DNA from 2 places in the Halobacillus sp. B23F22_1 genome. Region 1 is predicted to be linked to the other one. Evidence: riboswitches for the same ligand, from Rfam matches in the RefSeq annotation. Region 1 holds a riboswitch; the other holds the start of a gene.

Region 1 (3,420 bases):
CAGTCCAAAAAGGAAAGTAAGCAGAAAGGCTGCCAAAGGAACAAAAACCCAAAACAATATAATATCGACTAATTTACTTAAATAAAGCTGTTGAAGAGAAATGCTTACTCCTACAATCGAACCGACTGTCACTTCACTTGTGGAAAGCGGGATTCCTAATAAGTTCGTTACAAACAGCGTAAGCGCTGAAACGAATAGAATGATTACTGCAGCTTCAACCGTCAGCAGGCTTTCAGGAATGAGACCTTTACCAATCGTCTCTACCACTTCTCCGCCCCACAATGCTCCAAACAGGCAGCCAATTCCGCTTAACAGCAGTGCAATCCATTTTTTGTTAATCACTCGAGCTCCATAAGCAATCCCCATTGTAGCGGCCGATCCGCTCGCCCCAACATTAAAGGCGTAAAAATAAGCAATGATGAGACTCAAAATGACGAGCGTCATGATTGATTATCCTGACTTGAAACCGTGTGTAAGCCACACTCGGTTTTTCCAAAGCCTTCCCACCTTCCTGAGCGATCATGAGGATCATCGGATGGTGTTGTACATGGCATGCACCCTATGCTTGCATATCCTTGATCGTGCAGATCGTTGTAAGGAAGATTGTTTTCTTTAATATGGTTCCAGACATCTTCCCATGTCCAGTGAATCAGAGGACATACTTTTACGGAACGAAAACGTTCGTCTTTATTAACGAAGTCCGTTTTACTACGACTGAGTGATTGCTCGCGTCTTAAGCCGGAAACCCAGGCTGTCGCTCCACTCAATGCTTCTTCTAACGGTTTAATTTTTCGAATATAGCAGCAATGATCAGGATTTGAATTCCACAGCTGATCCCCGTGCTTATCAGCTTGTTCCTGCAGCGTCAGCTTCGGTTTTTTCATTGTGATCTGCAGGTCAGGGAAACGTGCTTTTATGCGGTCAATCAGCTCATACGTTTCTTGGAAGTGAACATCTGTATCTAGAAATACAATGTGAGCGTCTTTCTTCACTCTTGAGATTAAATCAATCAAGACAATTCCTTCCGCACCAAAGCTGCATGCGTAAACAATGTCATCATAAGAGTTGTACGCCCATTCTAATATCGTTAATGCACCTTTCGTCTGATCATGTGGTTGAAAATCAGTAAAAGGATCGTTGATAAACGTTTCATAAGTTATCTGTTCATGAGTCAATGTGTAGCCCTCCTATAAAGAGAAAATTCCTTCGCCCGATTTTACTGATCTACTGTCTCTAGTCAGTCATATAAGAAAATCCTCTTCTTATTCATCTAATAAGAAGAGGATGAGAATACCGATCTCGGTCTCTTCTTATCTATCAAGCGGTGATGCCTGCTGGAGTTAGCACAGTACTTTTTAAGTCTGTTGCCGAGGATTCGTCGGGCCAGTCCCTCCACCTCTCTGGATAAGAAAAATATTTTTATGTGATTAAATGGAAATATACAGGATGAATTTGAAGCTGTCAAAGGGGTTTTTTGGCGATTTAACGCCCTTCAACGCCCAAAACCCTTTTATTCCTAGTGTTTTAGTCGGTTTTAAAAAATTTAAAAAAATTTTTGAGAAACCAAAAACGCTCTCTCAGCTTGTAAAAAAAGATGGTTTTGTACATCTCATTATATAAAAAGGAACAGAAAAAGTGACATCTCCTGCAGGACGAGCATACAGAAAATGTCCGAAATGACAGACAGAGATTACGCCATTTTTTTATACATAGGAATACAGGCAAACACAAGTATTAAAACTAGACTTGTCGCTGTAATTCCCCACCACATAAACTGTTCCCATAACGCCCCGATTGCCGTACTTCCTATGGCGACTCCGATATAATAGCTGATTAAATAAAACCCTGAAGCCCCGCTTCGATGATGTGATGCTGTCTTACTAACTAAAGCAGCTGCCATGGAGTGAGCAACGAAGAAACCCATACAAATCACCGCAAGTCCTATTAAGATGACGGGGGGCATAGGGAGAGTTGTCATCCACACACCAGCAAGTAAGACAAACAATCCGGCGATCATTACCTTTGGCAAACCAATTTTCATAGATAACCTCCCAGCTAAAGGCGGGGCCAGCACGCCAAAGCCATAGGCAAAGTACGTAAATGAAATCCATTTTAGCGGCCAGTTAAACGGATCAGCCTGCAGATAGAACGGCAAATAAGTCCAAACTGCAGTGAAAACGATTTGAAGTAATAGTCCCATGAGAAAGAGGACGAGCATATGTGTATCTTTTAAATGGACAAGCATGCCCTGCAAATCCTTGCGTAACGGCGTTTTCTGTTTTACGTAAAATCTCTCTTTAGGAAGCAGCAAAATAAACAATGTGGCTGCCACTATTCCAAACCCAGACATGATGAGCAAAGTAGTGTTCCAGTCTAAAATATCCGTCAGGTAGCCCGCTGCTACCCGGCCCCCCATCCCTCCAAGAGCATTACTTGAAATATACAATGTTACAGCCAGGCCAAGGTGCTGAGGAGAAACCTCTTCTCCTAGATATCCCATAGCCGCAGCTGGTACACCTGCAAGGAAAAAACCCTGAAGCAGACGCAGTCCTACCAAAGCTTCAAAAGAAGGAGTAAAAGGCATGGCAAATAACAGTAAAACTGTCATCCCTAAAGAAACGTGCATAAGCAGCAAACGCCCATACCGATCTGCCAAAAAACCTAAAATAAATAATCCAGCCACCATAGATATGACCGCCGAAGACACAAGGAAGCTTGACTGCGTGGCTGTAACTTGAAATTCATCGACGAATACAGGAAGCAGCGGCTGGAATACATAAAGCGTGGAAAACACCAACAAAGAAGCCAGCATTAAGGCGATTGTTACCCGCCAAAATGCTGGTTCTTTAGGTGTATAAGGTTTTTCTTTTTTCCCACCAAAATCCTTCACGATCATCATCCTTTAATTTCTAAACTGTTCTGGGAAAGAGGTTAAATCAATGCCCCAGACGAGCGGCAAGTAAAAGTAAATGGCAATCGTAACAAGGATAACTGCGAACACGTTTAGAAAGATACCCGCTTTTGCCATATCAGGGATCCTCAGATAGCCGGATCCAAAAACAACGGCGTTTGGAGGAGTGGCAACAGGAAGCATAAAGGCGCAACTCGCTGCAACGCCAGCTCCAATCATAAGACTGTAGGGGTGGACATTAATAGCAGCGGCTAATGAAGCCATTATAGGGAACATCATCGTTGCCGTTGCCGTATTAGAAGTAATTTCAGTTAAGAAGATAACGAGCGCTGTTACAATAGCCAGAATCAAAATGAAATTAACTCCTTCTAAAATCGTAAGCTGGGTTCCTATCCATTCCGCTAAGCCTGACGCTTCAAATCCAGAAGCAATCGCCAGTCCAGCACCAAACAAAAGAAGAATCCCCCAGGGCAGTCCTTTGGCCGTGTCCCAGTCCAAAATGAAGTCGC
Region 2 (3,420 bases), on a different contig from region 1:
ATGAATATAGTAGAAAAGAAAAAATTGACCCCTGAACAAGTGAGCGAAACAATTTGTACGCAGGAACCACACGAAGAGGACATATGGAGAATTATTATAGAGGGAGAAACGATCACGCATTCTGTTTCAGGAGCTTACTGTGAACCTACTCATGATGCACAGAAGCTAATTGAGCTGCGGAATTATGTATTTAGTATTGTTCGAAGTAAAGAAGAATTTAAAGAACTTCCTCTGTCAAAAGCATCATATGAGTAGGATAAAGGCTGGGATAAAACTGAATAAAGCATAAAATAATCCGAACGATTTTATTGAAATCAGTTCGGATTATTTATGTGTGAAGAATGGACTTTACCATTGCTCCGTCAAAATACATGAAGTCACTAAAAAACTAAGTCCATGAAAGATAGAATGTAAAAAGCGGCACTTCATAAGTTTAACGAATCGTTTCACATTAGTTGTAAAATCGCACCTTGTTTGGTTCTGTTTACTGTTCTTCATTTCACTCTTATATCGTCTTAGCCAGAACAACGTATAGATGGTTCTTAGGAGCAGATATTTGAACATATAGGTTTAGATGGTTCTCTGTTGGTGCCACGATAAGCGTTCGAGGTTGACGCCTGGTCGATTAAAACCGGCCCCTTTACTTATGTCTCGGCGTCTTTAAAGCCATTATTTGAGATTTTTTCTTCTCTTCTTTAGCGACTTATTTATCTCCCTTTTACCGTAAACTTTGGAAATCCAAAGACAATGGCAAGAAGCCCTGCCAGCGCGATCAACATCGGATAAAAACAATAAGGTGTAATCGCAACCGGGGATATCCCTGCTACCCCTGCAACAGCTAGCAGCTGAGCGCCATATGGAATAACCCCCTGCACAGCACTAGCAAAAATATCAAGTAAACTTGCGGAACGGCGGGAATCGATGTCAAAGCGTTCAGCCATTTGCCTGGCTAAAGGTCCAGCAGTAATAATAGAAATTGTGTTATTAGCAGTCGAAAAGTTCACGAGGCTGACGAGGCCCGCAATACCAAGTTCTCCACCTTTATAAGAGGAGATCTTTCGGCTGATCATCTGAATCAAGAAGGCAATGCCTCCGTTTCTTCGAATTAGCTCCACGAGACCACCTAATAAGATAGCCAGCATCGCCAGCTCTTGCATGTTCGCAAATCCATCACCTATAAGGGTAACGTATTCTCCCAGGGCAATGTCACCTAACGATAATCCAACTACGCCTGCAAAGATGATCCCGCCGATGAGCACGAATATGACATTAATTCCGGCAACGGCGAAAACGAGGACCCCAATGTACGGAAGAACTTTTATCAACTGAAAGCTTGTATCTTCACCCATAACCGAGGCCGCATTTGCTGTTAATATACTAAAAATAACAGCCGTGACTATGGCAGCAGGTAAAACGATAAAAAAGTTCGCTTTAAATTTATCTTTCATCTGCGTGCCCTGAGTGCGGACGGCAGCTATGGTGGTATCTGAAATAATCGATAAGTTATCTCCAAACATAGAGCCGCTCACAATGGCCCCCATCGTTAATGCAAGTCCAATATCTGTTTGATCGGCTACACCGAGGCCAATGGGAGCCAGTGCGGCTATTGTTCCTGTTGATGTACCCATTGAGATCGAAATAAAGCAGCAAATAATAAACAAACCGACGAGCAGTAAATTTTCAGGAAGAATACTTAATCCTAAATTAACAGTTGAATCTACTGCACCCACCCCTTCAGCTACTGAAGCAAAGGCCCCGGCAAGCAGGAAGATAACGACCATTAAAATAATATTCGGGTGGCCTCCTCCTTCAGTCAGCTGCGTCACTTTTGTTTGAAAATCCGTTTTCTTATTCATCATTAAGCCGACTAGAATGGCGGCAAAGACCGCGACTAGTACCGGCATTTGATAAAAATCCCCGGTAATAATGCCAGAGCCTATAAATAGAATAATAAACACGCCAAATGGAATAAGTGCGAGCGGATTGGCTTTTATATCTTGATCCATTCAAATTCCTCCTTGTCTTTCGTTAATCCAAAAAAAGAGCCTTCACTTAGGAGAAGGCTCTTTTAATACCCTTCTCATCTACCAAGTTAACACTTGCTGGACTTAGCACCTTACTGAATTTTCAGTGGTTGCTGAAGCATCGTAGGACCAGGTTCCTCCGCTTCTCTTGATAAGAAAATCAACGATATTCATTTAAAATCTAGACCTACTTTACAAGAAAGCAAGGAATGTGACAAGGGTTAGATGCGCAAATGGACATAGTACTACTATTCACACTTTTCAGCCAATATTAAATATGTTTTTTAAATATAAATTCAAACTGTATATATTGGAAATTGAGGGATCAGCGGTTATGATAGAAGGAGTGTGGTTCGATAACATTTGAGAGGAGGGCTGTTCAGTGAGTATTCGTACAAAACAACGAATCTTATTTTATACGATGGGCATTATTATCATGACGTTCGGCATTGCGCTAACCATTCATTCTCACCTGGGTACTTCCCCGTTTGATGCCCTTCTTGTCGGATTATTTCGTACGTTCGGTCTTACAATAGGCAGCTGGGAAGTCGTTGTAGCCTTTACGTTAATCATTTTTAATGCAGTCGCGGAAAAGAAAAAGCCTGAATACTTTGCCATCATCACAGCACTCGTTACCGGCTTTTTCATTGACGTATGGGTGTTTTCTACAGAAGGATGGATTGCGCCAGAATCCCCGGTCATGCAGTTGATCTGTCTATTGTTTGGTCTCTTTTTTGCAGGCTTAGGAATTGCTATAAATTTGCAAGCCGATTTCGCACCTAATCCATTTGATCGAACGATGCTCGTTGTAAGAAAGCTGACAGGTTTAAATGTTTCTCTATCGAGAGCATTAGTGAGCGTTGTCCTTGCTGCGATAGCCTTTCTTTTTAGCGGGCCAATAGGAGTAGGGACTGTTATCATTACTCTCTTCAGCGGTGTGATCATCCACTTCTTTATGCCTTATGTTGCTAAAGTGGATGAGTCTATGACAGAAGGATCCATTAAAAAACGAAAAGCTCACATCTCTTAACAACCGGCACGCTTACCGGGGAGCAGGCACCGAGACTCACCCCTGACACTTCGCTCTTTTACAGCTTTTCGGTACCTGCTGCCCTTTATTTACCTTCTGCATTCGAGCTCCAAAATATATGTACTATGCTGGCCAGCAGAGCTGCGTCTAAGCTTTTTAATTCTTGCATTGATTCTATTTGCACTTTATGTTGAAAAAAACCTTTAATAACAGTGGAGCCCTTTTTATTAATCCGACCTGTCTTCTTCCAGGTAGCTTCAACCTTAATCGGTTCGTGGTCTAAGAGTTCTGCTATAATTCTGTGTTTCTTAGATGAACCATTTGATGCCCCAATTTTTCCGATTGGTTTTCCCCATTGAAAGATTG

The links. Region 1 has a riboswitch for S-adenosylmethionine ahead of ACGTNH_RS16790 (phosphoadenylyl-sulfate reductase). Riboswitches for the same ligand answer to the same signal wherever they lie in the genome.
Region 2: it holds a riboswitch for S-adenosylmethionine, as region 1 does, so the genes downstream of both, ACGTNH_RS12575 (Na+/H+ antiporter NhaC family protein) here and ACGTNH_RS16790 (phosphoadenylyl-sulfate reductase) in region 1, are expected to answer to the same signal.

What each region holds. Positions count from the first base shown of each region.
Region 1 is NZ_JBIEKE010000003.1:332,334-335,753, forward strand. It holds gene cysP (sulfate permease) at 1-444, opposite strand, end outside; gene ACGTNH_RS16790 (phosphoadenylyl-sulfate reductase) at 441-1,175, opposite strand; SAM riboswitch class I at 1,308-1,411, opposite strand; gene ACGTNH_RS16795 (MFS transporter) at 1,691-2,890, opposite strand; gene ACGTNH_RS16800 (SLC13 family permease) at 2,903-3,420, opposite strand, start outside.
Region 2 is NZ_JBIEKE010000002.1:943,256-946,675, forward strand. It holds gene ACGTNH_RS12570 (hypothetical protein) at 1-255, shown strand, start outside; gene ACGTNH_RS12575 (Na+/H+ antiporter NhaC family protein) at 708-2,006, opposite strand; SAM riboswitch class I at 2,078-2,182, opposite strand; gene ACGTNH_RS12580 (YczE/YyaS/YitT family protein) at 2,407-3,054, shown strand; gene ACGTNH_RS12585 (hypothetical protein) at 3,140-3,420, opposite strand, start outside.